Regions from separate parts of the Nocardioides luti genome, predicted to be linked through region 2. Evidence: predicted binding sites of a transcription regulator. Region 2 holds the regulator's gene; the other holds the start of a gene.
The links. The regulator HrcA, encoded in region 2, represses chaperone genes, less so after heat shock. The targets are predictions, from matches to a motif close to TTGGCACTCGNNNNNNNCGAGTGCCAA.
Positions count from the first base shown of each region.

Region 1: groL (chaperonin GroEL) is a predicted target of HrcA. The motif match lies at 9,261-9,287, and genes of this name have one in related genera.

Region 1 covers NZ_JACKXE010000001.1:3,168,038-3,183,116, forward strand. The annotation lists gene thrC (threonine synthase) at 1-383, shown strand, start outside; gene H5V45_RS15020 (MoaD/ThiS family protein) at 541-819, shown strand; gene H5V45_RS15025 (APC family permease) at 875-2,377, shown strand; gene H5V45_RS15030 (GDYXXLXY domain-containing protein) at 2,384-2,872, opposite strand; gene H5V45_RS15035 (DUF2157 domain-containing protein) at 2,869-4,095, opposite strand; gene H5V45_RS15040 (RNA polymerase sigma factor) at 4,248-5,471, opposite strand; gene H5V45_RS15045 (YciI family protein) at 5,468-5,833, opposite strand; gene H5V45_RS15050 (YciI family protein) at 5,830-6,195, opposite strand; gene H5V45_RS15055 (SGNH/GDSL hydrolase family protein) at 6,321-7,199, shown strand; gene H5V45_RS15060 (ATP-grasp domain-containing protein) at 7,256-8,101, shown strand; gene H5V45_RS15065 (ATP-grasp domain-containing protein) at 8,361-9,212, shown strand; gene groL (chaperonin GroEL) at 9,415-11,043, shown strand; gene H5V45_RS15075 (sigma-70 family RNA polymerase sigma factor) at 11,275-11,820, shown strand; gene H5V45_RS15080 (hypothetical protein) at 11,817-12,452, shown strand; gene H5V45_RS15085 (NTP transferase domain-containing protein) at 12,480-13,037, shown strand; gene H5V45_RS15090 (aminoglycoside phosphotransferase family protein) at 13,073-13,969, shown strand; gene H5V45_RS15095 (endonuclease/exonuclease/phosphatase family protein) at 14,002-14,931, shown strand; gene H5V45_RS15100 (AAA family ATPase) at 14,995-15,079, shown strand, end outside.
Region 2 covers NZ_JACKXE010000001.1:3,915,545-3,930,623, forward strand. The annotation lists gene H5V45_RS18555 (AAA family ATPase) at 1-2,673, shown strand, start outside; gene H5V45_RS18560 (Crp/Fnr family transcriptional regulator) at 2,721-3,389, opposite strand; gene H5V45_RS18565 (GAF domain-containing protein) at 3,428-3,973, shown strand; gene H5V45_RS18570 (S8 family serine peptidase) at 3,970-4,782, shown strand; gene H5V45_RS18575 (hypothetical protein) at 4,909-5,265, shown strand; gene H5V45_RS18580 (MBL fold metallo-hydrolase) at 5,353-6,201, opposite strand; gene hrcA (heat-inducible transcriptional repressor HrcA) at 6,387-7,400, shown strand; gene dnaJ (molecular chaperone DnaJ) at 7,476-8,663, shown strand; gene H5V45_RS18595 (16S rRNA (uracil(1498)-N(3))-methyltransferase) at 8,672-9,412, shown strand; gene H5V45_RS18600 (Gmad2 immunoglobulin-like domain-containing protein) at 9,665-10,642, opposite strand; gene H5V45_RS18605 (Gmad2 immunoglobulin-like domain-containing protein) at 10,683-11,720, opposite strand; gene H5V45_RS18610 (SigE family RNA polymerase sigma factor) at 11,717-12,310, opposite strand; gene H5V45_RS18615 (histidine triad nucleotide-binding protein) at 12,403-12,762, shown strand; gene H5V45_RS18620 (hypothetical protein) at 12,759-13,988, shown strand; gene H5V45_RS18625 (SulP family inorganic anion transporter) at 14,010-15,079, opposite strand, start outside.

The sequences.
Region 1 (15,079 bases), 750 kb from region 2:
CCGGCGTCGACGCGATCCGCCCGGTCAAGCCGGACACCATCGCCAAGAGCCTGGCCATCGGCAACCCGGCCGACGGGATCTACGTCCTCGACATCTGCCGCGAGACCGGCGGGGCCGTCGAGGACATCACCGACGACCAGGTCCGTGAGGCGATCGTGCTGCTGGCCCGCACCGAGGGGATCTTCACCGAGACCGCCGGCGGCACCACCGTCGGCGTCCTGAAGAAGCTCGTCGAGACCGGCCAGCTGGACCCGACGCTCGAGACCGTCGTCATCAACACCGGCCACGGCCTCAAGACGCTCGACGCCGTGTCCGACCAGGTCGGACCGGCCGCGACCATCGACCCGTCGTACGCGTCCTTCGCCGCGACCGGCATCGCCTGACCGGTCTCGCCGGACCCGGGTCTCGATACGGTCGCTGCGCGACCTACTCGACCAACGAACGGCGCGACCTACTCGACCAACGAACGGCGCGACCTACTCGACCAACGAACGGCTCGTCCCTCACGACGGGCACTCGACCAACGAAAGAAGGGCACCGATGAGCGTTTCCGTCCGGATCCCCACCATCCTCCGCACCTACACGGGCGGCGACTCCGAGGTGAGCGCCACCGGCGGGACCCTCGCGGAGGTGCTCGACGACCTCGACGCGAGCTACGCCGGGATCAAGGGCCGGATCATCGACGAGGCGGGCCAGCTGCGCCGGTTCGTGAACGTGTACGTCGGCAGCGAGGACGTCCGGTTCCTCGACAACCTCGAGACGGCCACTCCCGACGGCACCCAGATCTCGGTGATCCCGGCCGTCGCCGGCGGTTGCTGAGCCTCACCCCCCGGGTCGAGCCCCGCGCCGCCCCCGAGCACTAGGGTCTCCTTCCATGTCTATCTGGGGCTCCGTCCTGCGCACCAAGGACGTCGACACCGTCATCCATCAGAACGACCCGACCGCCGACGGCGAGGAGTCGTCCGGCCTGAGCAAGCGGCTCAGTGCCCGTGACCTCACCGGGTTCGGCATCGGGATCGTGATCGGCACCGGCATCTTCACGCTGACCGGCATCGAGGCCAAGAACCACGCCGGCCCCGCGATCGTGATCTCGTTCGCCATCGCCGGCGTCGTGAGCATGCTGGCCGCCCTCTGCTACGCCGAGCTGGCCGCCGCGGTCCCGACCGCCGGCAGTTCCTACACCTACGCCTACACGACGATCGGCGAGCTCTTCGCCTGGATCATCGCGTGGGACCTGATCCTCGAGTTCGCGCTCGGTGCCGCGGTCGTCTCGCGCGGCTGGTCGGCGTACCTCCAGGACTCCCTGGGCCTGCCGACCGGGCTCTTCGGCGAGTCCGCGCCCGTCAACGTCGGCGCGGTGCTCATCGCCGCGGTCCTCGGGGTCGTGGCCGCCATCGGCATCCGTGAGTCGAAGTGGGTCACGAACGCGCTCGTGCTGCTCAAGGTCTCGGTCTGCATCTTCGTGATCGTGGCCGGCCTCTTCTTCATGAAGGCCGCCAACCTGATGCCGTTCGTCCCGCCGTCGAAGCCGTCGACCGACGACAAGACCGGCCTCGCGCTGCCGCTGTGGCAGTGGATCTCCGGCGTCGAGCCCACGTCGTTCGGCATCGCCGGCGTGCTGGTCGCCGCGGCCGTCGTGTTCTTCGCGTACAGCGGCTTCGAGGCCGTCGCGAACCTGGGCGAGGAGACCGAGAACCCCGGCCGCGACATGCCCCGCGGCCTGATCGGCACGCTGGTCATCTGCACGGCGCTCTACCTGCTCGTCTGCCTGGTGCTGACCGGCATGGTCAACTTCGCCGACCTCTCCGAAGGTGCCCCGATCTCGGACGCCTTCCACCAGGTGGGCCTCGGCTGGGCCGGCATCCTGATCGGCCTCGCCGCCGTCGCCGGGCTCAGCTCGGTGATCCTCGTCGACATCGTCGCGATGGGCCGGATCGGCTACGCCCTGTGCCGCGACGGGCTGCTGCCCGCCTCGGTCGGCAAGATCCACCCGAAGTTCCGCACCCCGACCCGGATCACGATCGTCACCACGGTCGCGGTCTGCCTGCTCGGTGCGTTCGTGCCGCTGAGCACGCTCGCCGAGATGGTCTCGATCGGCACGCTCTTCGCCTTCGTCGTCGTCTCGATCGCGGTCGCCGTGCTGCGGCGCACCGAGCCGAAGATGAAGCGACCCTTCCGCACCCCGTCGGTGCCGCTGCTGCCGATCGTCTCGGCCGCGTCCTGCATCGCGCTGATGGCCAGCCTGGCCGTCGACACGTGGATCCGGTTCCTGGTGTGGCTGGTCATCGGCCTGGTCGTCTACTTCGGCTACGGCCGCACGCACTCGGTGCTCAACCGCCCCGACGTCGACGACGCGGTGGCCGCGGCCGACCGCTGAGCGACCTCAGCCCGGCTCGACCGCCACGAGCACGGCGTGCCCGCGACCGTCCACCCGGACGGTCGCGGTGCCGCCGTGGGCGGACAGCCGCTCGCCGAGCCGGGCGGCCTCGTCCTGGTCGGCGAACCAGCTGCCGATGCCGCAGTCGACGTCCCACCCGTCGCTCTCGCACGTGAGGTACGGCGGGTGGCCCGGCCGGCTGCGCTCGTAGCCGTCCGCCACCCAGACCGCGCCCTCCTGCCGCAGCGGCAGGTAGACCGTGCCGGGCGCCGGCGGCTGCCAGCCCTCCCGCCTCGGGTGCCGCGCGGGCTGCACGCCGGGGTAGGCCAGGTCGACGTAGGCCCCCCGGAACGGGTCGACCGGGTCGACGGCGGCCACGGCGACGCGGTACTCCTCCCCGGTCGTGTACGCCGACAGCCGCGGTGCGACCGCGACCCCGACGAGGGCGAGCTGGACCGCGGCGACGACGGCGACGGTGGTGGGGACGGTGCTCATCGGGTGGCTCCTTCGAGAGTGGTGGCGAGCTCGCGGCGAGCCCGGTCGAACACGAGCCCGGTGGCCACGAAGACGGTCCCGAGCAGGACGAACAGCCAGGCGCCCTCGACGATCCGGGCGAAGACCGAGAAGCTCTGGAAGGTCGTGAAGACGACCAGGGCGACGGTGGCCAGCGCGGTCAGCAGGCCGCTGTCGCGCAGCGTCCCGAGCATCGCGACGGCGACCGCCGCGACGACGTAGACCCCGACACTGACGAGGGCGTGCGCGACGTCGCCGGCCTGCAGCGGGCCGGAGGCGTCGGCCCCGGCGTCCCAGGCCACCAGCCCGACGGCGGCGGCGAAGGCGACGGTGGCCGCGACGGGCTCGAGGCGGACGTCGGCCGGGGCGAGCGCCACCGCCGACGCGACCAGCAGCGCGGCCACGGCCAGGCCGGCGACCAGCGGGCCGGACCAGTGCGCCTCGCGGGCGTCGACGAACGGCAGCGCGGCGGTGAACAGCCCGGCCAGGCCGAGCAGGGCGCCGGTGGTGCGCCAGCACGCGGCGAAGGCGGCCCGGCCGCGCTCGTGCAGCGCGCCGACCGAGACCGCGACCAGCGCCGCGGTCATCAGGCACAGCACGACCGCCAGGCCGCTGGCCTGCGCGGCGACCACCGCCCACACGAACCACCCGGTCGTGGCGGCGAGCCCGACGAGCAGCGGCATGACCGCGCGGACGGCGTACGCCTGGACGAGCGCGCCGAGGCCCCAGACACCGACGAGCAGCGGCTCGTACGCCGGCACCTGGAGGCTCTGCGCGGCCTGGAAGACCACGGCGCCGAACGTGAGCGCGGCGAGGAGCCGGGCGGCGCCGACGACGGGCGACGGCAGGGAGGGGTGGTGGGTGCGACGGGTCGCGAGCACCTCGCCGCCGACGAGGGCCGCGAGCCAGAGGACGGTCACCACGCCGAAGCGGGTGAGCGGGGCGAGGCCGTCGAGGTTGGCGGCGACCAGCCAGATCAGGCCGGTGCCGACGAAGGCGGCGCCGAGGCCGAGGAGGAGGCGGCCGAGCGAGAGCCGGCGGCTGGGGCGGTAGCGGTGCCGGAGGCGCTCGGCCTGCTCGGCGTCCACGAGGCCGTCGGCCTGCCAGTGGACGAGCTCCCGGGTGAGCCACGCGAGCTGCGTGGGGGACGCGAGGTGCGTCGTGGGTGCGGCGGGGGTGGGACGGAGGGGCGCGTCGATGCTCATGGCCCCAGCGTCGGGCGCCGGGCGGCACGGGGGATGGGTACGCGCACTCAACCCGGCCGCGGTGGGTGCTCGACCGCCCGCGCCTCCTGTAACGCGGTGTCCACGTCGCGAAACAACCGTTGCAGCACCGCACCAGCTACGTGGACACCGCGTTACAAGCGGGCGCGGCGCTCGATCAGGTGCGCCTTCTCGGCGAGGTTGCCGCAGCGGCCGACGGCCTCGTCGTACGCCGTGCGCGCGGCGTCCAGCTCACCGCAGCGGGCCAGCAGCTCGGCGCGGACCGCGGGCAGCCGGTGGCCGGGGAGGACCAGCCCGTCCAGCAGTGCCAGCCCGGCCGCGGGGCCGTCGGCCTCGGCGACCGCGACGGCCCGGTTCAGCCGGACGACGGGGGAGCCGGTGAGGTCCTCGAGCTCGCGGTAGCGCTCCGCGATCCGGGCCCAGTCGGTGGCGGCAGAGGTCGGCGCGATCGCGTGCTCGGCGGCGATCAGCGCCTGGAGGAGGTAGGGCGTCGCCGGGGCGGAGGCCAGCGGGACGAGCAGCGCCAGCGCCTCGGCGGCCTCGTCGTGGTGCCACCGGGAGCGGTCCTGGTCGGGCAGGAGCACGAGGCGCCCGTCGGCGACGCGGGCGTCGCGGCGGGCGTGCTGCACCAGCATCAGGGCGAGCAGCGCATCGAGGTCGGTGAAGCGGTCCGGCAGGAGCGAGCGGAGCACCCGCACGAGCCGGATCGCCTCGCCCGCGACGTCCGCCCGCAGGACGTCCGTCCCCGAGCCGGGCGCGTAGCCGGCCGTGAACGCCAGGTAGGCGACGTCGGCCACCAGCCACACCCGCTCCTCCAGCTCGGGGCCGGACGGGACGGCGAAGCGCTCGCCGGCCAGGCTCTTGCGGGCCCGGGTCAGGCGAGCGGCCATCGTCGGCGTCCCGACCAGGAAGAGCCGCGCGATGTCGGCGGTGGGCACGCCGAGGACCAGCCGCAGGGTCAGGGCCGCAGCGGCCTCCGGCGACAGCGACGGGTGCGCGCAGAGCAGCACCAGCCGCAGCCGCTCGTCGACCACCACCTCGCCGGCATCCGCCATCGTGCGCTGCGCCTCCTCGCTGAGCCCGGCCTCGACCGCGAGCTCCGGCATCCGCCGCGCCGCCACGGCCTCGGCGCGCAGCCGGTCGACCACCCGGCGCCGCGCGACGGTGAGCAGCCACGCCGGTGGGTTGCCGGGAACGCCGTCGTCCGGCCAGGTCCGGGCCGCGGCCTCGAAGGCGTCGGCCAGGCCGTCCTCGGCGAGCTCGAGGCGGCGGTACTGCGCGACGAGCAGCGCCATCAGCCGGCCCCACTCGTCGCGCAGCAGCTCCTCGAGCCGGACGGCGTACGGGTCGTCGGTCATCGGCCGGGGTCGTAGTCCTCCATGTCGACGGCCGCCCGGACCTCGATCGTGTACCCCGCGGGCAGCACCCGGCAGAGCTCGACCGCGGCGTCCAGATCGGGGACGTCGATCAGGTAGAAGCCGCCGAGCTGCTCGACGGTCTGGGCGTACGGCCCGTCGGTGACCACGCGCTCGCCGCCGACGGTGCGCAGCGTCCGGGCGGTCTCGACGCCCGCCAGCGCCTCGCCGGCGAGCAGCTCCCCGCGCTCGCGGACCGCGCGGTCGAAGGCGTAGTGGTGCTCGAAGACCGCCGCCCGCTCCTCGTCGCTCGCCCGCTCCCAGGCGGCCGGGTCGTCCTCGGTCAGCAGCACCAGGATCCTCATGCCGCACCGCCCGAGTGGTCGACGGTGCCGCGGACCTCGACGGCGCCCTCGACGCCGGCGAGCACGCCGGCGACCTGGAGGAGGTCGTCGAGGTCGTCGGTGTCGACGACGTAGAAGCCGGTGAGCTGCTCGACGGTCTCGGCGTACGGCCCCTCGGTCACGACGACGCCGTCACCCCCGCTCCGCACCACCCGGGCGCCGCGGGAGTGGGTCAGCTCGCTGCCGCCGGTCACGGTGTGCCCGCGCTCGGCGAGCAGCCGGGCGAACTCCCCGTGGCGGGCGTAGGTCTCGGAGCGCTGCTCCTCGGTGGCCGACTCCCAGGCGCTCTCGTTGCCGGGCAGCAGCACGACGTACTCGGTCATGGTGGTTCCTCTCGCTCGTGCGGATGAGTCTGTCACCGGGATGACGGTCGGGGAGGGACGAAATCGACACCTCCCGCACACGGGATTCGCCCGGGCCGTTCAGGTCGGGGTGGTTGAACGGGTGCATGCGCCCACCGTCGCCCCGCCTGCTCGCCGCCGCCGCCCTCGTCGCCACGGGGGCCGGGCTCGCCGGTGGGGGCGTGCTGTACGCCGCCCGCGAGTTCCTGCACCGCCAGGGGGAGGCCGCCCGCCGGGTCGTCGGGCACGGGCTGGGAGAGGTCGCGCCGGACGCCGACGGCCGCTACAAGAAGAAGTACGGCGACCCTGTCGAGCTGCTGCTGCTCGGCGACTCGATCGCCGCCGGTCTCGGTGCCGACCTGCCGCAGGAGACCCTCGGTGGCCGGCTCGCCGGTCGGCTCGCGAAGGCCACCCGGCGCACCGTCCACCTCACGACCGCCGCCCGCGTCGGGTCCGAGTCGTCGATGCTCGGCGCGCAGCTGGACGGCCTCGCCCCGTCGTACCGCCCGCACGTCGCGGTGATCGTCGTCGGCGGCAACGACGTCACCCACCGGGTGCCGCTCACCGAGTCGGTGCGCCACCTCGAGGACGCCGTGACCCGGCTGCGCGAGCGCGGGGCCGCGGTGGTCGTCGGCACCTGCCCCGACCTCGGGGCGCTGCGGCCGGTGCCGCAGCCGCTGCGGTCGCTGGGCTCGCGCGCGTCGCGCCAGCTCGCCCGGGCGCAGGAGGCCGCCGCCGTCCGCTCGGGCGCGCACGCGGTCTCGCTGGCCCACGTCGTCGGCCCGTTCTTCATCACGAACCCTGACGAGATGTTCAGCCTCGACCGCTTCCACCCCTCCTCGATGGGCTACCGCCGGACGGCCAAGGCGATCCTGCCGTCCGTGCTCGCGGCGCTCGGGGTCGAGGACCGGGTGCCGTTCGGGCACCACCTCCCGGTGCCGGCCGCGTCCGCCGTGCCGGCCGCGCCGGGCGGGCTCGGTGCCTGACGGGGGACATATCGGTCGGCTACTGTCCCCATCACCCGTCTTCTCGAGGAGATCGTGTGAGCGAGCCCCCGGTCCTGCTGGTGACCTGCCAGGAGTGGGTCGACGGCGAGCCCGGCCACGCGGCGCTGGACGCGGCCTTCGCCAGCCGGGGCGTGGAGAGCCGCTGGGTCGTCTGGGACGACCTCTCGGTCGACTGGGGCGCCGCTGGTGCCGTCGCGGTCCGGTCGGTCTGGGACTACACGTTGCGGCTGGGCGAGTTCCTCGGGTGGGCGGCCGGCGTCGGGCCGACGCTGCTCAACGGTGCCGACGTCTTCCGCTGGAACACGGACAAGAACTACCTGGTCGAGCTCGGCGACGCCGGCCTGCCGGTCGTCCCGACCGTCGTCGTCGACGACGTGATGGACCTGCGCGCGGCGGCCGTCCAGTTCGGCCTCGCGGTCGCGAAGCCGCGCGTCGGCTCCGGCGGTGGGGGCATCGAGGTGGTCCGCGGCGGGCGTGGCTGGCTGCCGCCGCCCGACGGCTACCACGGCCCCTGGGTCGTGCAGCCGCTCGTCGAGTCCGTCCGCGACGAGGGCGAGGCCTCCGTCTTCGTCTTCAACGGCCGACCGGTGAGCCAGGTCGACAAGCTGCCCGCGCACGGCGACATCCGCGTGCACCAGCGCTTCGGCGGGCACTCCCTGCCGGTCGGCCTCGCCGACGAGACCGCCCTCCTCGCCGCCGAGGCGATCGCCACCGTTGTGGACCTGCTCGGCGCCGAGATCGTCTACGGCCGGGTCGACATGATGCGGTACGACGGCCGCCTGGTCGTCAGCGAGATCGAGCTCACCGAGCCCGGCCTCTACCTCGACGTCCTCCCGCTCAACGCCGACCCGTTCGCCGACGCCGTCGTCGCCCGCCTCTGACGGCTCGGTGGCCGAGGAGGGTGCTGACCTCGGTGGTTGAGGAGGTTGCTCCGGCAACCGTCTCGAAACCACCCTCGCGGTGGATCAGCCCGGCGTCGCCGTCATGACGCGCGAAGCACCCGACACGCCGTGGGCCAGGTGCTTCGCGCGTCATGGCGTGGGCCGCCCCAGACCCCGAACGCCCCGGTCGCACCACCGGCCTCCATCGGCCCGCATCTTTTCGGTGGCCCGCCCCGGAGCCAGTCCCTAGGCTCGCCCGGTGCCCCTCGTGCTGCTCGCCACCTTCAACCTCCTGCCGGACGGCGAGTTCGGCGGCGAGACGCTGACGGCGGCGCTGGCCGAGCGCGGCATCGACGCGCGCTGGGAGGTTTGGGACGACCCCGAGGTCGACTGGGCGGCGGCGGACCTGGTGGTGGTCCGGGCGACGTGGGACTACCAGCGCAGGTGCGAGGAGTTCCTGACCTGGGTGCGGGCCGTGGAGGAGCACACGCCGGTGCTCAACGGCGGCGCGGAGGTCTTCGCCTGGAACGCCGACAAGGCCTACCTCCTCGAGCTCGCCGCCGAGGTCGCCGTGGTGCCGACGCTCCTGGTCGGCAACCGCACCCTGGTCCCCGACCTCGAGGCCGCCCTGGCGGCGTTCGGCCCGATCGTGGTGAAGCCCCGCACCGGTGCCAGCGGCGTCGGCGTCCTCGTGATCGCGCACCGGCAGGACCCGGCCCTGCAGGGCCTGGTGCTCCCGCCGTGGGTGGCGCAGCCGGTCGTGGAGTCGGTGCGCACGCAGGGCGAGACCTCGGTCTACGTGATCGACGGGCACCCGGTCGCCCAGCTGCACAAGCAGCCGTCGGGCGACGAGATCCGGGTGCACGAGCTGTACGGCGGGGCCACCCGCGAGGTGCCGGTCGAGCCCGCGGCGGCCCAGGCGGCCCTCGCGGCGATGGCCGCGACCGAGCGGGTCCTGGGTCGCTCGCTCGACTACGGACGCATCGACCTGATGGCGTACGACGGCGGGCTCGTCGTCAGCGAGGTCGAGCTGATCGAGCCGGGGCTGTACCTCGACGTCTCGTCCACGACCGCCGGGCCGTTCGCGGACCTGGTCGCGTCGCGCCTCTGACGGCCGGCACTTTCTTGCACTCGCGGGGGGCGAGTGCTAAACATGAGGCTGGCACTCTCGTCATGAGAGTGACAACAATCCCCGGTCCGGGGAGTTGAGGTCAGAAGCGCCGGCGGGAAGGGTTCGCCGGGCAGCCTGGTCGTCCGTCGCGGGCAACGAACCGGTCCGCCCCAACTCTGAATTGCGAAGGATCGCAGGAGTTATGCCGAAGCTGATTGCTTTCAACGAGGAGGCCCGACGCGGCCTCGAGCGTGGCATGAACACGCTCGCGGACGCCGTCAAGGTCACCCTCGGTCCCAAGGGCCGCAACGTCGTGCTGGAGAAGAAGTGGGGCGCCCCCACGATCACCAACGACGGTGTGAGCATCGCCAAGGAGATCGAGCTCGAGGACCCGTACGAGAAGATCGGGGCCGAGCTCGTCAAGGAAGTTGCCAAGAAGACCGACGACGTCGCCGGTGACGGCACGACCACCGCCACGGTCCTCGCCCAGGCGATGGTCCGCGAGGGTCTGCGCAACGTGGCCGCGGGTGCGAACCCGATGGGCCTCAAGCGCGGCATCGAGGCGGCCGTCGCCGCCGTGTCCGAGCAGCTCTCGAACATGGCCATCGACATCGAGACCAAGGAGCAGATCGCGGCCACGGCCTCGATCTCCGCCGCTGACCCCACCGTCGGCGAGATCATCGCCGAGGCGATGGACAAGGTCGGCAAGGAAGGTGTCATCACCGTCGAGGAGTCGAACACCTTCGGGCTCGACCTCGAGCTCACCGAGGGGATGCGCTTCGACAAGGGCTACATCTCGGCGTACTTCGTCACCGACCCCGAGCGCATGGAGACGGTCCTCGAGGACCCCTACGTGCTGATCGCCAACTCCAAGATCTCGTCGGTCAAGGACCTGCTGCCGCTCCTCGAGAAGGTCATGCAGTCGGGCAAGCCGCTGCTCATCCTCTCCGAGGACGTCGACGGCGAGGCCCTGTCCACGCTGGTCGTGAACAAGATCCGTGGCACCTTCAAGTCCGTCGCCGTCAAGGCCCCGGGCTTCGGTGACCGCCGCAAGGCCATGCTGCAGGACATCGCGATCCTGACCGGTGGCCAGGTCATCTCCGAGGAGGTCGGCCTCAAGCTCGAGACGGCCGGCATCGAGCTCCTCGGCCAGGCCCGCAAGGTCGTCATCACCAAGGACGAGACCACCATCGTCGAGGGTGCCGGTGACGCCGACCAGATCGCCGGTCGCGTCAACCAGATCCGCGCCGAGATCGAGAAGTCGGACTCCGACTACGACCGCGAGAAGCTGCAGGAGCGCCTGGCCAAGCTGGCCGGCGGCGTCGCGGTCATCAAGGTCGGCGCGGCCACCGAGGTCGAGCTCAAGGAGCGCAAGCACCGCATCGAGGACGCCGTTCGCAACGCGAAGGCGGCCGTCGAGGAGGGCATCGTCGCCGGTGGCGGCGTGGCGCTCGTGCAGGCTGCGGTCGGTGCGTTCGCCAAGCTGGACCTCAAGGGTGACGAGGCGACCGGTGCCAACATCGTGAAGTACGCGACCGAGGCCCCGCTCAAGCAGATCGCCATCAACGCCGGCCTCGAGGGCGGCGTCGTGGCGGAGAAGGTCCGCAACCTGACCCCGGGTCACGGCCTGAACGCGGCCACCGGCGAGTACGTCGACATGATCGCCTCCGGCATCATCGACCCCGCCAAGGTGACGCGCTCCGCGCTGCAGAACGCCGCCTCCATCGCGGCGCTCTTCCTCACCACCGAGGCCGTCGTGGCCGACAAGCCCGAGAAGGCCGCGCCCATGGGCGGCGACCCCTCGGGTGGCATGGGCGGCATGGACTTCTGAGCACCGGCTGTCCGGGCGAAGCCCGGACAGCACCCCGGTGTCAGGTCGAGGAGCGTCGGCACGCACCGCGCGCAGCGCGGGACATGCGACGTGTCTCGTGACCGGGTCGCCTCAGAAGCACGACGCACCAGAGCTGGTCGACGGGTCTCGCCACCTGTCGATCGAAGGAACGGCCCCGGTCCTCGGACCGGGGCCGTTCTGCGTCCCGCGACGTGTGGCAGCGTGGGGGTCGTGGACGCGGAGACGAGACGGGACCGTTTCGAGGCGGTGGCGCCCGGGCTGATCGAGCCGCTGCGGCGCTTCCTCGCCCGGCGTACCGACGCCGCGACCGCCGACGACGTCCTCGGCGACACGCTGCTGGTCTGCTGGCGCCGCCTGGACGAGCTGCCGGACGAGCCGCTGCCGTGGGCGTACGGCGTGGCCCGGCACTGCCTGGCCAACGCCGACCGCGGCGCCCGCCGCCAGCAGCGGGTGGCGGCGAGGGTCGCGACCGTGGACCCGCCAGCCGCCACGGCACCCGGCCCCGGCGAGGCCGACGGCGGCCCGGACACCGGCCTGGACGAGGCGCTCGCCCGCCTGCGCCCCGACGACGCCGAGCTGCTGCGGCTGTGGGCGTGGGAGCAGCTGACGCCGGCCGAGATCGCGACCGTCCTGGACATCACCGCGAACGCCGCGAGCATCCGGCTGCACCGGGCCCGGGAGAAGTTGCGGGCCGAGCTGCGAAAGACCAGCGGTGTTGCCGGACATGAGGGGTCGAGAGAGGGGAGGACGTCATGAGTGACGAGCACGACGACGAGCTGAGGGCCCGCCTGCGCGCCGTCGACCCGGCGGCCTCCCTCGCGCCGGCCGACCCGTCCCGGGTGGCCAGACTCCTGGAGGACACCATGAGCAACGACCTGATGACCGAGACCCGCGAGACCGGCACGCACGGCCGGAGCCCGCTCACCTGGCTGGTCGCCGCCGCGGCCGCCGTGATCATCGCCGCGGTGGGCGCCTTCGGCGTGCTCCGCCACGACGCGGGCAGCGACCAGCCCCCGTCGGCGGCTCGCGACCAGACCCCCACGGTCACCGAGCTCACCGGTCCGTCCGGGGGCGTCGACGCCAAGTGCATGGTGCCGTCGGCCGCGGTGCTCGGCCAGGCGACCCTCGCGTTCGACGGCACGGTGCAGAAGATCACCGACGGCGTCGTCACGCTCGTGCCGAGCCACGTGTACGCCGGCCCGGCGACCGACGTCGTCACGATCACCGCGGCGCCCGAGGCGATGCAGCAGCTGGTCGGGGCCGTGAAGTTCGAGGACAACGGCCGCTACCTGATCTCCTCGACCAACGGGCAGGTCTCGGTGTGCGGCTTCAGCGGGCCGTACACCGCCGACCTCGCGGCGCTGTACGACGAGGCCTTCGCGTCCTGACCGGGAGCCGCGTGCCAAGGTGGGGGCGTGACTCTCCAGGGAATCCTCCTCGCCGCCGGTGCCGGCACCCGCATGGGCACCCCCAAGGCCCTCGTCCGTGACGAGGCCGGGGAGCCGTGGCTGGTCCGCGGCGTCCGGGCCCTCACCGAGGGCGGCTGCGACGCGGTGACGGTCGTGCTGGGCGCGGGGGCCGACGAGGCCGCACCGCTGCTGGACGGCACCACCGCCCAGGTCGTGCTCGCCACGGACTGGGCGGACGGCATGAGCGCCTCCCTGCGCACGGGGCTCGCCTCGCTCGCCGACGGCGACGCCGAGTCGGCGGTCGTCACGCTGGTGGACCTGCCCGACGTCGGCGCCGACGTGGTGCGCCGGGTCACCGATCTCGGCACCGACCGCGGCACGCTCGCGCGGGCGTCGTACGACGGGGAGCCCGGCCACCCGGTGCTGATCGGCCGCGACCACTGGCACGGCGTGATCGAGGTGGCCGCGGGCGACCGCGGGGCGCGCGACTACCTCGCCACCCACGCCGTCTTCCTCGTCGAGTGCGGCGACCTCGCCACCGGCGCCGACCAGGACACCCCCTGAGCGAGATCCGCCTCCAGCCGCTCACCCGGGCCCGGGTGGCCTCGCTGGGGGAGGCCGGCCGCGCCTGGGCCGAGGGCCTGCCGGGTGTGCTCGCCGAGCTCGCCGAGCAGTGGGGGCTGACCCTGGGCCGCGCCCTGCCCGGCGGCAGTGCGTCGTACGTCGTCTCCGCCACCACCCGCGACGGCGCACCCAGGGTCGTGAAGCTGGTGCTGGCCGACCCGGACCTCGCCGACGAGTCGCGCACCCTGGTGGCCGCCGAGGGTCGCGGCTACGCCCACCTGTTCGACCACGACGTCGAGCGGGGCGCCCTGCTGCTCGAGGCGCTCGGACCCTCGCTGGACCGGGCCGTGCTGCCCGTCGAGCGCAAGCTCGAGATCCTGGCGCGGACCCTCGCCGAGGCGTGGACGGTGCCGCTCGGGACGGCGCCCGTCCTCGCGCCCGGGGAGGACAAGGGCAGCACGCTCCACCAGATGGTCGTCGACCTCGACGCGCGGCACCCCGGAGCCTGCGACCCGGAGGTGCTTGCGCAGGCCCTGGCCTACGCCGAGGCGCGCGCCGCCGCCCACGACCCCGACGCCTGCGTGGTCGTCCACGGCGACGCGCACGCGGCCAACGCCCTGCGGGTCGACGTGCCGCGGCCCGGCGCCGCGTCGGGCTACGTCTTCGTCGACCCGGACGGCTTCCGCGCGGACCCGGCGTACGACCTCGGCGTGACGCTGCGGGACTGGAAGGTCACGGATGACCGGCCGCGCGCGGAGCTCGAGCGCCTCTGCGCGCTCCTCGCGGGACAGGCCGGCTCGGACGAGCAGCGGGTGTGGGAGTGGGCGTTCCTCGAGCGGGTCTCGACCGGCCTCTACGTGACCGACTTCGGGGCCGAGTCCATGGGGCGGTGGTTCCTGGAGAGCGCCGCACGGTTGTTGCGAACCCGCTGACGGGAGCCTGTGCGGCGCCTAGCGTGGGGGCCATGACACTGTCCCGGGCCCTGTCACCACTCGCGCTCCTGCTGACCCTCGCGGTCGGCAGCACCCTGCCGGCCGCTGCGGCGCCGGTCGCCGCCTCCGCGCCCCACGCCGGCCAGCAGGCCACCGCGCACCGCGGGGCGGCCGCCGACCTCATCGACATCGGCAGCTACAACATCCGCGCCGACCGCAGCACCAAGAAGTTCTCGCGGGCCGTCGCGACCTTCCGCAAGCACGTCGACGTGGCCGGCCTGCAGGAGGTCAACACCGGGCACAAGACCAAGGCGCTGATGCGGATGAAGGGCTGGGAGAGCTACCGCCCCGCGTCGCTCCAGCAGAACCCCGTCATCTGGCGCGACGACGTGTTCGACCAGGTCGCGGCCCGCGGCGCCAAGATCGCGACGGCCCGCTCGATCGGCAAGGAGGGCGTGCCGCACTACCGCAAGGCGCAGATCGCCACGGTCGTCCGGCTCCAGCACCTCGCCACCGGCCGCACCCTCTCGGTGATCAACGTCCACCTCGTCACCGGCGGGGTCAACGGCGGCAAGTGCATCAAGGCCCACCCGAAGCTGTGCGCGCTCTACGCGGACTCGGTGGCCGGCCTCGCGGACGTCGTCGCGGAGGAGCAGGACTGGGCGGACGACGAGGTCTACGTCTTCGGCGACTTCAACGACCACTACCCGGCCGACGAGAAGTTCCACAAGAAGCAGTTCGCCTACGCGACGCTGACGAAGCTCGGGATGGTCGCCCACTACGAGCTGCGCCCCGAGCAGCTGCCGAACCAGGGCTCGGGCACCCGCAGCGGCGCCTACCTCGACCAGATCTGGGGCCGTCAGGTGCCGGTGGCCGAGAAGGTCTGGCGCAGCATCAAGGCCTCCGACCACTACCCGATCACCGCGACCTACCCGATCCTCCCGCCGGTCCCCACGCCCTGAGCGGGGCCGCTGGCCGGCGGCGGTCCAACCATGGGCCAACGCCGCCCCCGTAGCCTTGCGGACATGGAGCTCGACAGCACCGCCGACGTGTCCGCACGCCTCGGCGAGACGGGGTACCTCTGCGACGAGGCGCTCTCCACGGTCGCGT
Region 2 (15,079 bases):
ATCGAGGAGACGCGGCGCCCGAGCCTGCTGCTCGTCGACGGCGAGCCGGGGGTGGGCAAGTCCCGGCTGGGCTGGGAGTTCGAGAAGTACGTCGACGGACTCACCGACGCGGTCCGGTGGCACAGCGGTCGCTGCCTGTCCTACGGCGAGGGGGTGGCGTTCTTCGCGCTCGCCGAGGCGATCCGCACCCGCCTGCAGCGGCTGGCCGCGACCGGCGACGAGGCCGAGCCGGTCGACGACCCGGCGCGCCTGCTGGCGGCCGGGCTGGAGCGCTACGTGCCCGACCTCCAGGAGCGGACCTGGCTGAGTCCGCGGCTCGGCGCCCTGCTGGGCGTGGGCGGGGTCGGCAGCTTCCCGCGCGAGGACCTCTTCTCGGCCTGGACGACCTTCCTGCACCGGGTCTCGGAGGACGACGTCCCGGTCGTGCTCGTCATCGACGACGCGCAGCACGCCGACGACGGCCTGCTGATGTTCCTCGAGTACCTCCTCGCCGTCGGCACCTTCCCCTGCTTCGTGCTGCTGTTCACGCGCCCGGGGCTGCTGGAGGAGCACCCGACGCTCGCGACCAACCGGCGCGCCAGCGTCCTGCACCTCGAGTCGCTCTCCGAGCGCGACATGGCCGCGCTGCTCGACGGGCTGGTCGTCGGTCTGCCCGAGTCGGTCCGTGCGTCCCTCGTGGAGCGGGCCGAGGGCATCCCGCTCTTCGCGGTCGAGACCGTCCGCTCGCTGATCGACCGCGACCTGGTCGTGCCGCGGGGCGGGCAGTACGTCCTGGCCGCCCCCGAGGCCCTCGACCTGGACGCGATCGGGGCGCCGGCCTCGCTGCAGGCGCTCATCACCGCCCGGCTCGACACGCTGCCTCCCGAGCAGCGGCGGGTGCTCGACCAGGCCAGCGTGATCGGCAACTCGTTCACCGTCGAGGCCATCGCCACGCTGTGTCCCGACGTCCCCGATCTCGACGACGCCCTCGCCGGCCTGGCCCGCGTGCAGCTGCTGCGGCGCGAGTCGAACCGCTTCAGCAGCGAGGTCGGGCAGTACCAGTTCGTGCAGACCGCCGTGCGGCAGGTCGCCTACGGCACGCTGGCGCGGCGGGACCGCAAGGCCAGCCACCTGGCCGTCGTACGCCTCCTCGAGGCCGACGGCGACGACTCCGGGGAGCTGGCGCCGATCGTGGCCCAGCACTACCTCGAGGCCCTCGACGCGGTCGCGGACGCACCGGACCGGGCCGAGCTCGCGGCGGCCGCGGTGGGGCACCTGCGTCGCGCGGCCGCGCGTACGGCGGCACTGGGCGCCCCGGCGGAGGCCGCCGGCCACCTGTCGACTGCGTTCGAGCGCTGCGACGACCCCGGCCTGCGGGCGCGCATCGAGGGCGAGCTGGCCGAGCAGCTGTCCAAGTCGGGCGACCTGCCGCGAGCGATCGAGCACGGGGAGCGCGCCCGTGACGAGCTGCACCGGATGGGTGAGACCGACCTCGAGGCCCGGGCGGTCGCGACGCTCGGCACCGCCACGGTGAACCTGGGGGAGTACGAGCGCGGCTTCAACCTCGTGGCCGCCTTCCACCGCGAGGTCGAGCTCCGGATCGGCCCTGCCGAGGAGCTCCTGCTCCTGCGCGCGATGATCGTCGCCCAGATCAGGATGGGCGGCGACATCCGCAACCTGGCCGAGGACTCCGCGCGGCTGGCCGAGAAGCTGGGCGCCCCCGTGGAGATCGCCAACAGCTACGTCAGCCTGGCCCTGCACTACATGACCCAGGGCCCGCACGGCCTGGGCCGGATGCTCCTCGAGTCGGCGGCCGACATCACCCGGGACACCCACGACTCGCTGATCCTGTCGCGGGCGCTGACCAATCTGAACGCCGACTGGACCCAGGACGACGCCCTGAAGGCGGCGGGCTACGGCCGCCAGGCCGTGGAGGCGGCCCGGGTCACCGGGGACAGCTACTGGTTGAGCGCGACGACCCTCAACCTGGTCCTGTCGCTGACCGTCATGGGTGAGTGGGACGAGGTGCTCACCCTGACCGAGGGCGTGAGCACCCTCGACCTGGTGATGACCGACCTGGTGCGGGTCCGGGTGCTGCGGGCCCGGGGGGAGCCGTGGACCTATGCGCCGGACGTCGACCTCGACTCGGCGGACGACGACCCGACGTTCGTGGCGTCCATGGCGCTCGCGGGTGCCTTGATCGAGGACCGTGCGGGGGCCCGGCCCGACCTCGTCCGGGTCGTGGCGGCCGTGCGCGGCCTCTACGAGACGGTGGGGCTGTTCGACGACTTCAGCCTGATCTGGCACCTGGTGTCCGAGCTCGCGTGGGAGCTGGGCGTCCGCCCGGCGCTGGAGGCGCTGCTGGCGGTCGTCGAGTCCGACCGTCGCAACAAGCCCCCGTTGGGCCTGGAGTCGCAGATGCACCGGGTCCGCGGGCTGCTCGCGGCCGAGGACGGCGAGCCTGCCGAGCTCGTCGAGGGACACCTCCGCGCCGCGATCGAGGGCTGCGAGGCCTGGCACGCGCGGCCGGCGCTGGCCCGGTGCTGCGCGGACCTGGGCGTGTGGCTGAGCGGCCAGGGGCGACCCGAGGAGGCGGCGGTGCAGCTGACGCGCGCCCGGGGACTCTTCGCGGAGCTCGGGGCGGTCGCGTGGGCGGCCGAGCTCGACGCGCAGCTGGCCGGGGCGCGGGTCTGATGAGGGGCCGGGGCGCGGGTCTGGGCGTGCGCCCGGGTGGGGGCCGCTCAGCCGGCCTTGCGGTCGAGGCGGGCCCGGTCCAGCACCACGATGCGCCCGCGGCCCAGCTCGACGATGCCGTCGCCGGCCAGCCGCTGCAGCACCTGGTTCACGCTCGGACGGGTGCCGCCGACCAGCTCGGAGAGGTGCTCCTGGGTGAGCGGGATCGTCACGGCGCCGGGCCCGTCGGCGTACATCCGGGCGAGCTCGCGCAGCCGTCGGTAGACCCGCCGGTCGAGCCCGTCGTACAGCGCCTCGAGCAGCCGCGCGGACAGGTCCTCGACCCGGCGCGCCATCAGCGTCAGCAGCAGCTGCTCGGCGCCACGGTGCCGGCGGCGGAGCTCGTGGAAGGCTGTCGCGGACAGCGAGCGCGTCTCGGCGGGCTCGAGCGCGACGACCGTGGCCGAGCGGACCGGGGCGTTGCCGTCGAGCAGCGACAGCTCACCGAAGTAGTCGCCCGGACCGAGCACGTTCAGCGTGACGTTGTCGCCGTGCGGGCTCGAGACGCGCACCGCCACACGTCCGGACGCGACCAGGTGCAGGCTGTCGGACGGGTCGCCCTCGTGGACGAGCACCTCGCCCTTCGCGAACGTACGCCGGCGCGTGGTCGCCAGCACCTCGCTGCGCTGCGCCTCGTCGAGCGAGGCGAGCAAGGACCACTCCCCGGCACCGGCCATGGCGCCAGTCAACCATCCGACCGCCCCGAGGAGACCTCGTGACACCCAGCAGCAGTGCGTCCCGCGCACGCCCCGACCTGGCCCCCACGCTCGCGGCGGTCCGCGCGCTGTTCGGCGCCGCGGCGTGCTCGTGCGCGCTGGTCGACGGCGAGGGCTCCAGCCTCACCTTCGTCGCCGCCGACGGCGCGGGCGCCGCGGAGATCGTCGGCGTCGACATGCCCGTCGGCCGGGGCATCGCGGGGTGGGCGGCGATGTCCGGCCAGCCGATCGCGGTGCGCGACGTCGCCTCGGACGCGCGCTTCAACCGCGACGTGGCCGAGTCCACGGCGTACGTCCCGACCTCCGTGCTCGCCGCTCCGGTGTACGACGCGGAGGGCGAGGTGATCGGCGTGGTCTCCGTGCTCGACCCGACCGTCGACCAGGCCACCGACTGGGTGCTGACCGTGCTCGGCACGCTCGCGGTGCCGCTGGCCGGCCTGGTCCGGCTGGGCGCCGCCGAGGCCCGCGCCGAGGCGCGCCTCACCGAGCTCGGGCGGACCGTGCTCGCCGCCGTCGAGTCGTACGGCGCCCCGGAGCGCCGATGAGCCTGCTGCCGGCCTGGTCGGCCGCCTTCGAGTCGGGGGTCCTCGCCGAGGTCCCCGCCCTGCCGCTCGCCGACGCCCGGGAGTGGGCCTTCGGCGGGTCCACCGGGGCCGGGGTCAGGGTCGCGGTCATCGACAGCGGGATCGACGGCGACCACCCGCGGGTGGGCGGCATCGCCGGCGGGGTGGCGATGCACGTGGACGCCGACGCGCCCGACGGCTACCGCGCCGAGGAGGGGCCGCACGAGGACCTGGTCGGCCACGGGACGGCCTGCGCCGCGATCATCCGCGCGATGGCGCCGGACGCCGAGATCTACTCCGTGCGGGTCCTCGGCCCCAACCTCAAGGGGCGCGGCGGGCTCTTCCACGCGGGCATCGCGTGGGCGATCGACCACGACATGCACGTGGCGAACCTGTCCTTGTCGAGCAAGAGCGAGTCGATGTTCGCGCCGCTGCACGACATCGCGGACGAGGCGTACTTCAAGAACACCGTCCTCGTCTCGGCCGCGAACAACAGCCCCGGGCCGACGTACCCCTCGCAGTACGCCTCCGTCGTCTCCGTCGCCGCCCGTGAGGGCGACGACCCGATGCTGCTGGCCTACAACCCCAAGCCGCCGGTGGAGTTCGGCGCGCGGGGGATCGACGTCGACGTCGCGTGGGCGGAGCGGTCGTCGATCGTCGCGACCGGCAACAGCTTCGCGGCCCCGCACGTGGCCGGGATGGTCACGCTCCTGCTCGGCAAGCACCCGGGCCTCACGCCCTTCCAGGTGAAGGCCGTGCTGCAGGCGCTGAGCGAGAACGCCGCCCCGTGAGGACCCGACGGAGGAGGTCAGCAACGTGACGCTCGTTGTGTCAGCGAGCGGACGGAACACCCGGCTCGACGAGAGCAGGATCGTCATCACCGAGGCCGAGCGGCCCACCAACCAGGAGGAGCAGTCATGAGCGAGAACCAGAACGACAGCGGTCAGCCCACCGACGAGGACGTCGAGGGTCACCGCAGGATGGCCGACGGCGTCGAGGACGACACCGAGGGTCACCGCAGGATGGCCGACGGGGTCGAGGACGACACCGAGGGTCACCGCAGGATGGTCGACGGCGCCGAGGACGACGTCGAGGGTCACCGTCGGGCGCCGGGTGGCAACTTCGCCGAGGACGACGTCGAGGGTCACCGTCGGGCGCCGGGTGGCAACTTCGCCGAGGACGACGTCGAGGGTCACCGTCGGGCGCCGGGTGGCAACTTCGCCGAGGACGACACCGAGGGCCACGTCCAGCCCCGTCGCGACATCGACCGCTGACCATCGGCGTCCCGGACGCCTGAGGTCCGCTCGACCCGATCGGCCCGGCCCCACGGGGGTGCCGGGCCGATCGTCGTGCGTGCGGGCTCAGGCCAGCGGCAGCCGGCGCCCGCCGCGGGGCAGGTGCTCGTAGCCGCGGCGTACGGCGTGGGCCAGCACCTCGCGCGGCCACGGCCACTCGCCGGCCGCCAGCGCCTCGTCGGGGGAGACCCCGCGGCCCGCGAGCGAGCGGATCTCCTCGGCCACCAGCCCGATCGTGTTGCGCTGCTCCTCCACGAAGTCGCGGTCGACGACCGCGCCGTGGCCGGGGACGACCACGGTGGCCGCGGTCGTCAGCCCGAGCACCACGTCCAGGCTCCACGGCCACTCGAGCGGGTGGCAGTCCTGCCCGAAGCCGGGCGGGGCCGACTCCTCGACCAGGTCGCCCGCCAGCACCACGTCGGCGTCCGGGACGCGCACGACCAGGTCGCCGGCCGTGTGCCCGCGGCCCGGGTGCACCAGCTCGACCGCGCGGTCGCCGAGGTCCAGCGAGACCGCCGACGAGAAGGTGTGGTCGGCCGTGACGATCTCGGTGGCCAGGACCTCCTCGGCGTGCTCGTCGCCCGGGTCGGCGGCGTACGCCCTCTTGATCCGCTCGCCCGCCGCCACCGTGTTCGCCGCCGCGGTCTCGTGGGCGTGGATGGGCAGGGCGCCGTACGCCGTGCGGAACTCGGCGTTGCCGAAGGTGTGGTCGAAGTGCTCGTGGGTGTTCACCACCGCCACGACGTCGCCCTGCCCGAGGCGGCGCACGTCCGCGAGCACCTCGCGCGCGGCGGCGCCGGACGAGTGGGTGTCGACGACCATCAGCCCACGCTCACCGCCGATCAGCGTGACGTTGACGTCGAACCACGCGTAGCGCGCGACCCAGACCCGGTCGGCGACCTCGGTGAAGACCATCCGGGCAGCGTACGGGTCGACCCCGCCGCGGCGTGTGCCTGTCGACGCGTCCCAGCGCGTCCTCGGGCACACGAGGCGGACGCGGGTGCGCTCGCCTAGTACGCTTGGCACTCAGGCGTGACGAGTGCCAGTGGACAGCAGCAGCCGACCCCCGTGGTCGGCGACGGACCCGCGAGGAGGGCGACGTGCAGGAGGAACGCAGGCTCGCCGTGCTCCGGGCGATCGTCGAGGACTACGTCGCCACCGAGGAGCCCGTCGGCTCCAAGGCGCTCGTCGAGCGGCACGGGCTGGGCGTCTCGCCCGCCACGGTGCGCAACGACATGGCCGCGCTGGAGGAGGAGGGCTTCATCGCCCAGCCGCACACCAGCGCCGGGCGGGTGCCCACGGACAAGGGCTACCGGCTGTTCGTTGACCGGCTCACGACCGTGAAGCCGATGAGCGCCGCGGAGCGCCGGGCGATCTCGACCTTCCTCGACGGCGCGGTCGACCTCGACGACGTCGTGCAGCGCTCGGTCCGGATGCTCTCGCAGCTGACCCGGCAGGTCGCCGTCGTGCAGTACCCCACCCTCTCCCGCTCCACGGTCCGCCACATCGAGCTGGTCGCGCTCGCGCCGACCCGGCTGCTCGTGGTGCTCATCCTCAGCACCGGGCGCGTCGAGCAGCGGCTGGTCGAGCTGCAGGCCGAGCTCACCGACGACGCCCTCGTCGACCTGCGCTCCCTCGTCAACCGCGCGGCCACCGGCCAGGTGATCGCCGAGGCCGTGACCGGCCTGCGCGCCGTCGTACCCCCCGTCGACGGCGTGGACACCGCGGCCATCGTCGACGTGCTGTGCGACGCGATGTCCGACCACCGCTCGGACGAGCGGATCGCGGTCAGCGGCACCGCCCACCTCGCGCGGTACGGCGACACGTTCGACTCGGCGGTCCGCCCGCTGCTCGAGGCGCTCGAGGAGCACGTGATCCTCCTCAAGCTGCTCGGCGAGGCCAGCACCGGCGGTGCCGTCACCGTGCGGATCGGCGCCGAGGGGCCCTACCAGGAGCTCTCCTCGACCAGCGTCGTCGCGACCGGGTACGGCCCGCGCGACGAGGCGCTCGCCACCCTCGGCATCGTCGGCCCCACCCGCATGGACTACCCCGGCACGATGGCGGCGGTGCGCGCCGTCGCCCGGTACGTCTCGCGGATCCTCGACGAGGGCTGACGCCCCGCACCGCCCCACTCCAGCAGCACCGCTCCAGCAACCGACCAGCCCCAGAGCCAGAAGGACCCATCACTCGTGAGTCAGGACCTGTACGACCTCCTCGGTGTGGCCCGCGACGCGGACGGCGACGCCATCAAGAAGGCCTACCGGCGTCTGGCCCGTCAGCTGCACCCGGACGTCAACCCGGACCCCGAGACCCAGGACAAGTTCAAAGAGGTCTCGATGGCCTACGAGGTCCTGTCCGACCCGCAGAAGCGTGCGGCGTACGACCGCGGCGGCGACCCGTTCGGCGGCGGCGGTGCCGGTGGCTTCGGCCAGGGTGCCGGCTTCTCGTTCACCGACATCATGGACGCGTTCTTCGGCGGCAACGCGCCCGGCGGCCAGGGCGGCCGCGGGCCGCGACCGCGGATGCGGCGGGGGCAGGACGCCCTGATCCGGCTCGAGGTCGAGCTCGCCGACGCCGCGTTCGGCGTCACCCGCGAGCTGAAGGTCGACACTGCGGTGCTCTGCGGCACCTGCAACGGCGAGGGCGCGGCCCCGGGCAGCCACCCGATCCCGTGCGAGACCTGCCGCGGCGCCGGCGAGGTGGCGCACGTGCAGCGGTCGTTCCTCGGCGAGATCCGCACCCTGCGCCCCTGCGCCGCCTGCCGCGGCTTCGGCACGATCATCCCCGAGCCGTGCCGGGAGTGCTCCGGCGACGGCCGGGTCCGCTCGCGCCGCACCCTGACCGTCAAGATCCCCGCCGGCGTCGACAACGGCACCCGCGTCCAGCTCACCGAGCAGGGCGAGGTGGGCCCCGGTGGCGGCCCGGCCGGCGACCTGTACGTCGAGATCCACATCGCGCCGCACGAGACCTTCACCCGCAACGGCAACGACCTGCACTGCACGGTGACCGTGCCGATGACGGCCGCGGCGCTCGGCACCACGCTGACGCTGCCGACCCTCGAGGCCGACGTCGTGATCGACGAGGCCGTCGACGTGGCGCCCGAGCTCGAGACGTCGTTCGACCTCGAGCTGCGACCGGGCACCCAGTCCGGCTCCGAGCAGGTGCTCCGCGGTCGCGGCGTGCCCGGTCTGCGCGGCGGTCGCGGCGACCTGGTCGTGAACATCATCGTGGAGACCCCGACCCGCCTCGACGCGCGCCAGGAGGAGCTGCTGCACGAGCTCGCGGCGATCCGCCACGAGGAGCAGCCCACGGGTCAGGTGCGGGCGAGCTCGCGCTCCGTCTTCGGTCGTCTCCGCGACGCCTTCAACCCGCACTGAGCCGCACCGTGTCGCTCCCGGTCCACCTCGTCCCCACCCTGGCCGGCGCCTCCGTCGGGTCGACCGTGGAGGTCACCGGCGGCGAGGCGCACCACGCCGTCGCCGTACGCCGCCTGCGGGTGGGGGAGTCCGTGGTCCTCACCGACGGCCTCGGCACGTCCGTGACCGGCGAGGTGTCCTCGACGGGCAAGCGAGTCTTCGCGGTGACCGTCGTGTCCCGCGACGCCGTGCCCGCCCCGGACCCCGCCGTCGTCGTCGTCCAGGCGCTGCCGAAGGGCGACCGCGGCGAGCTCGCCGTCGAGGTGCTGACCGAGATCGGCGTGGCCGAGGTCGTGCCGTGGGCGGCGTCGCGCAGCGTCGCGGTCTGGAAGGGCGAGCGCGCCGCCAAGTCCCTGGCGAAGTGGCGCTCCACGGCCCGCGAGGCGGCCAAGCAGTCCCGTCGCTCGTGGTTCCCCACGGTGGCCGAGCTCGCGTCGACCGCCGACGTGGTCGACCTCGTCGCTACTGCCGACCTGACGGTCGTGCTGCACGAGGACGCGTCCTCGCCGCTCTCGTCGGTGACCGTGCCCGACGCCGGCCGGGTCGTGGTCGTCGTCGGCCCCGAGGGCGGCCTGACCGAGGACGAGGTGGCCGCCTTCGTCGCCGCCGGTGCCGTCTCGGTGCGGCTGGGGGCCGAGGTGCTGCGGACGTCGACGGCCGGGGTTGCTGCGGTGGCGGCTGTGCTGGCGCGGACGTCGCGCTGGGGGTGACGTCGGATTCCCCGGATATCCGGGGAATTTGGCGCTTTCCGGGTGTTGCAACACCCGGAAAGCGAGAGTTTCCCCCGGTCAGTGGGGCTGGAGTGACGGCTGAGCCAGCGCGTCCGACCGCCGGATCGGTGACTGTCACACCGCTGGGGTACGGCGCCGGGTGGCGGTAAGCTACCCACCGAACGAGCCCCTGGATCGGTGGCTGACGCACCGCCGGCCCAGCGCCCGCCAGCGGCCCGCCCCCCAGCCGTCTCAGCGCACGACGATGGTCTTGCTGTCCTCGGTCGGGCCGCCGCCCTCGCCGCCGGACGGGTCGTCGGTCATCGCGACGAACGTGTAGGTGCCGGGGGCCAGGTCGGAGACGTCGACGTCGGTGCGGAACGGGTAGAGCTTGTCCATCCACCCGTCGGCCGTCGCGAAGCCCTTCTTCACGACCGAGCCGCCCTGGCGGATCTCCCACGGGACGGTGGCCTCGAACGAGCTGGCCACACCCTCGGCGGTGAACGTCGGCCCGACGGTCTCGCCCTCCTCGGGCTGGGTCACGCTGGCCAGGGCCAGGGTCTCGAGGGGGTCGGCGGCGCCGAAGCCGTCCTCGGAGGCGATGCCGAAGATCTGCGTCGCGTTGCCGTCGGCGTCGGCGAACGTGACCGGGAGCCGCTGCTGCAGCACGCCCTGAGCGGTGTACACGAGCTGCTGGACGGCCAGCAGTGCCTCGTCCGTGGTCATGCCGTCGGCCGGCCGGGTCCACGAGTCGTCCGGCAGCCGCACCACCGCGCCCTCGTCGTGGGTGCTGCCGGAGAACGCGCCGCTCGGCAGCAGCGTGCGGTAGTCCCCGTCGAGGGCGTCGCCAGACGCGGCCAGCGTCAGCGCGGCGTCGAGCGGGTCCGCGCCGTCGACCCGGCGGAACTCGCGGTACAGGCGCGGTCCCTGCGGGGTGTCGCCCACGAAGTACACCGGCACCGTGACCTCGCCCGAGCCGTCGGCCGACCCGTCGCCCGCGTCCGAGGACCCACCCGACGACGAGCCCGAACCGTCCGGCTCGGAGCCAGACCCGTCCGACCCGTCCGACCCGGAGCCACCGCCACGCTGGCCGTGGTGCTTCTTCGTCGCGCTGCCGGCGGGGCGCTGGTCGTCGTCCGAGGAGCTGCACCCGACCAGCAGCCCGGCCGCGAGGGCCAGCACGGCGAGGGGGACGAGCGTCGTACGTCGGGAGCGGGGAAGGCCGGTCATGGCCACCATCCTCGGGGGAGTCGCGGGCCGGGCGGTGGACCTACCGGACCACGACCGTGCGCGTGTCGCGGTCCGGGCCGAAGCCCTCGGCGCCGCCCGACGGGTCGTCGGTCTCGACGAGGAGGGTGTAGCGGCCGGGGGGTACGTCGGCCAGGTCGATCGAGCCGCGGAACGGGAAGAGCTTCTCGCCCATCCAGCCGTCCGCGGTGAACGAGCCCTCGGCGACGGGGCCGCCGGCCAGCAGCTGCCAGCGCACGTTCGCCTCGTTGGAGCTGGCGACGCCCTCCACCGCGAGCGAGCCCGACACCGCCTGCCCCTCGGCGGGCGTGGTCAGCGAGACGTGGGACAGGACGTCGAGGGGCGGCGCGTTCGTCAACGGCTCGGAGGTCGGGACGCCGAGCACCTGGTCGACCGGGTTGCCGTCGAGGACGAACTGCACGGGCGCCCGCTCCTGGACCGCTGCCTGGAGGGTGTAGACGACCTGCTGGATGGCGAGGTCGGCCTCCTCGGTGCTCATCCCGGCGGGCCGGTCGTGCAGGGAGGCGTCCCGGAGGTCGACCCGGATCGTGCCGGTGGCTCCCGGGTAGGAGGCTCCGGAGAAGGCGTCGTCCGGCCAGGGGTCGCGGTAGTCCGGGTCGGAGGGGTCGGCCCGGAAGGTCTCCAGCGCTGCGCCCAGCTGACCGGCGCCGGGTCGCTGGTCGAACTCGCGGAACAGGCGCGTCCCGCGCGGGGTCTCACCGAGGTAGTACGACGCGACGGTGAGGGTGCCGGGGTCCGGGGTCGCGGACGGGTCGTCGGACGAGTCGTCGGGCGAGGAGTCGACGGCGGTGCGGCTCGCCGCCGGCCCGGGGTCGGTGCGCGGTGCGCCGGGACCGCCGGAGGCCAGCGCGATCGCGGTCACCACGGCGGCCGTGGCGACCACCGCACCCCCGACGGCGAGGAACCACGGCCGTCGCGAGCGTGCCGCCGACGACCGGGTGCGGGCGCGCAGGTCGTCGAGCACGTCGCGGGGCTCGACGTCGCCCACGGCGTCGGAGACCAGCCCGGCCAGGCGGTCGTCGGTGCGGTCGTCGCTCATGGGGTCTCCTGCAGGTGGTCGCGCAGCAGCCCGCGCAGGGTGGCGGAGCCGCGCGAGGCGTGGCTCTTGACGGCGCCGCGGCTGATGCCGAGCGCGTCGGCGATCTCGGCCTCGGACAGGTCGAGGTAATAGCGCAGCGCGAGCACCTCGCGCTGGCGCTGGGGCAGCTCCCGCATCGCGTCGAGCACCGCCGCACGGCGTACGCCGTCCTCCGACCGTGCGTCGGCACCCGGTGCGGGGGCGGGCGGTGCGACGGTCGCGGCGTGGCGCAGCACCACGGTGCGGTGCCGCAGCGAGGAGCGAGACCGGTTCACGACGGCCTGGCGCAGGTAGGCCAGGGCGCGGTCGTGGTCGCGCAGCCGTGACCACCGGCCGTGCACGGCCACGAAGGCGTCCTGCACGATCTCCTCGGCGGTCCCGACGTCGCGGACCAGCAGCACCGAGAGGCGGACGAGCGAGCGCCAGTGGGCGGCGTAGAGCTGCTCGAGCGCCGTGTCGGCGTCCCAGCTCGCCGGCCCGCCGTCGGCGTCGGACCTCACGGCGCCGACCGCCGGGGCCGAGCCGCCTGACGCGGCGATCGCATGGGTCATCACGCTAGTGGCACGCGCGGGCCGGCCTCCCGGTTTACGTCGGCGGGGCACGCGTTTTCGTGACACGATGACGGCAGGAGGAACACGTTCTCATGGAAGCCACGCACCAGTCGGACCCCGCCTGCCTGTTCTGCAAGATCGTCGCCGGCGAGGTCCCCGGAGAGGTCGTGCACGTCACCGAGCGGACCGTCGCGTTCCGCGACATCAACGGGCAGGCACCGACCCACGTCCTGGTGGTGCCGCGCGCCCACTACGAGAACGCCGCCGCCCTCGCCGCGGGTGACCCGGAGGCCGCTGCGGAGCTGCTCACCAGCGCCGCGGCCGTCGCGACCGCCGAGGGCCACGACGACTACCGGCTGGTCTTCAACACCGGCGCCGGAGCGGGCCAGACCGTCTTCCACACCCACCTGCACGTCCTCGCGGGCCGCGCCCTCACCTGGCCGCCCGGATGACCCGCCCGCCCGCGGCCCGCCTGGCCCGGATCGGCGCGCCGCTCGTCGTCGTGGTCGTGCTGGTCGCCGCGCTGCTGAGCCAGTGCGGCAGCGCCGGCACCGACCTGCGCGAGGGGGCGCCGTCGGAGATGCTCGAGAACACCCCGGCCGACCTGCGACCCGACCCGCACGCGAACGCTCCTGTCGGCAAGCTCCTCCCGCTGCGTGCGGGGGAGCGGCGCAAGACGCTGACCATGCCGGCGGCGTACACCCCCTCGCCGCCCACCGGCGTCGGCACCGACGACTACCGCTGCTTCCTGCTCGACCCCGGGCTGACCGAGGACGCCTGGCTGACCGGCACGAACGTGCTCCCGGACAACCCCGACGTGGTCCACCACGTGATCCTCTTCAAGGTCACCCCGGACAAGGTCGCCGAGGCGGAGGCCAAGGACGCGAGCGAGGACGGCGAGGGCTGGACCTGCTTCGGCGGCACCGGGCTCGAGGGCGACTTCGCCAACGTGGACGACGCCAACTGGCTGGGCGCCTGGGCGCCGGGCGGCGACGAGACCAAGACCGTGGACGGGTACGGCGTCCCGCTCCCGGCCGGGTCGCGGATCATCATGCAGGTCCACTACAACCTGCTCAAGGGCGACTCGGCCGACCAGTCGAGCACCCAGGTGCGCTGGATGCGGGGCCGCGCGCCGCTCAAGCCGCTGCACACCTTCCTGATGCCCGCGCCGGTCGAGCTGCCGTGCCGACCCGCCAACGACGACGGCCCGCTGTGCGACCGGGCCGACGCCCTCGCGGACGTCAAGACCCGCTTCGGGGCGGGCCCCGGCTCGACGGCCGACCTCCTCTACTTCCTGTGCGGCGGCAAGCCGGTCGCGTCGCAGACGACGTCGTGCACGCGCTACGTCCAGAAGCCGATGACGGTCCTCGGCGTCGCGGGCCACATGCACCTGCTCGGCCGCAAGATCAAGGTCGAGGTCAACCCCGGCACCCCGGACGCCCGCACGATCCTCGACATCCCGCTGTGGGACTTCGACAACCAGGGCACCCACCCGATCAAGCCGGTGCACCTCGACCAGTACGACTCCGTCGAGGTCACCTGCACCCACGCCCAGTGGCTGCGCGACCGGCTCCCGGCCTTCGAGGGCACGGTGGACCGGTACGTCGTCTGGGGCGAGGGCAGCACCGACGAGATGTGCCTGGGCATGCTGCAGGTCGCCTTCGACGAAGGGTCCTGACGGCGGCGGCCCCGCCGCCGCTCAGTGCCCGGAGAGCTGCCCGCTGAGCCGGGCGTGCCGGTCGGCGCTGGCGTCGTTCAGCCCGACGATCTCCACGGAGGTGCCCCGGCGCGCGTACTTCATGGTGATGGCGTCCAGCGAGGCAACGGTCGAGGCGTCCCAGATGTGGGAGGCCGACAGGTCGATGACCACGCGGTCCGGGTCGTCGGCGTAGGCGAACTGCGTCGTGAGGTCGTTGCTCGACGCGAAGAAGAGCTCGCCGGTGACGGTGTAGCGCGCGGTCGTGCGCCCGTCGGCGTCCACGACGACCACGCGGTCGGTCGCGGTGAGGTGCGCGACCCGGCGGGCGAAGAGTGTCATCGCGACCAGGACCCCGACCACGACGCCGATCGCGAGGTTGTGGGTCGCCACCGTGACGACGACGGTGGTGACCATGACGGCCGTCTCCGACCGCGGCATCCGGCGCAGGGTGCCGGGGCGGATGCTGTGCCAGTCGAAGGTGCCGACGGACACCATGACCATCACGGCGACGAGTGCCGCCATCGGGATCAGGGCGACGACGTCGCCGAACCCCACGACCAGCACGAGCAGGAACACGCCGGCGAGGAAGGTCGACAGGCGGGTGCGGGCCCCCGAGACCCTCACGTTGATCATCGTCTGGCCGATCATCGCGCAGCCGCCCATGCCGCCGAGGAAGCCGGTGACCACGTTGGCGACGCCCTGGCCCCAGGCCTCGCGGGTCTTGTCGGACGGGGTGTCGGTGAGGTCGTCGACGAGCTTCGCGGTGAGCAGCGACTCGAGGATCCCGACCAGGGCCATCGCCAGGGCGTACGGCGCGATCACCCGGAGGGTCTCGAGGGTGAGGGGGACGTCAGGGAGGAACAGCGAGGGCAGGCGGTCGGGCAGCTCACCCTCGTCGCCGACGTTCGGCACGCCGACGGCCCCGACGACCGTGAAGGCGGTCAGGGCGACGATCGCGACGAGCGGCGCCGGCACCACGCGGGTGACCCGTGGCAGGCCGACGATCACCGCGATCCCGACGGCGGTCATCGGGTAGACGAGCCAGGGCACGTCGACCAGGTGGTCGACCT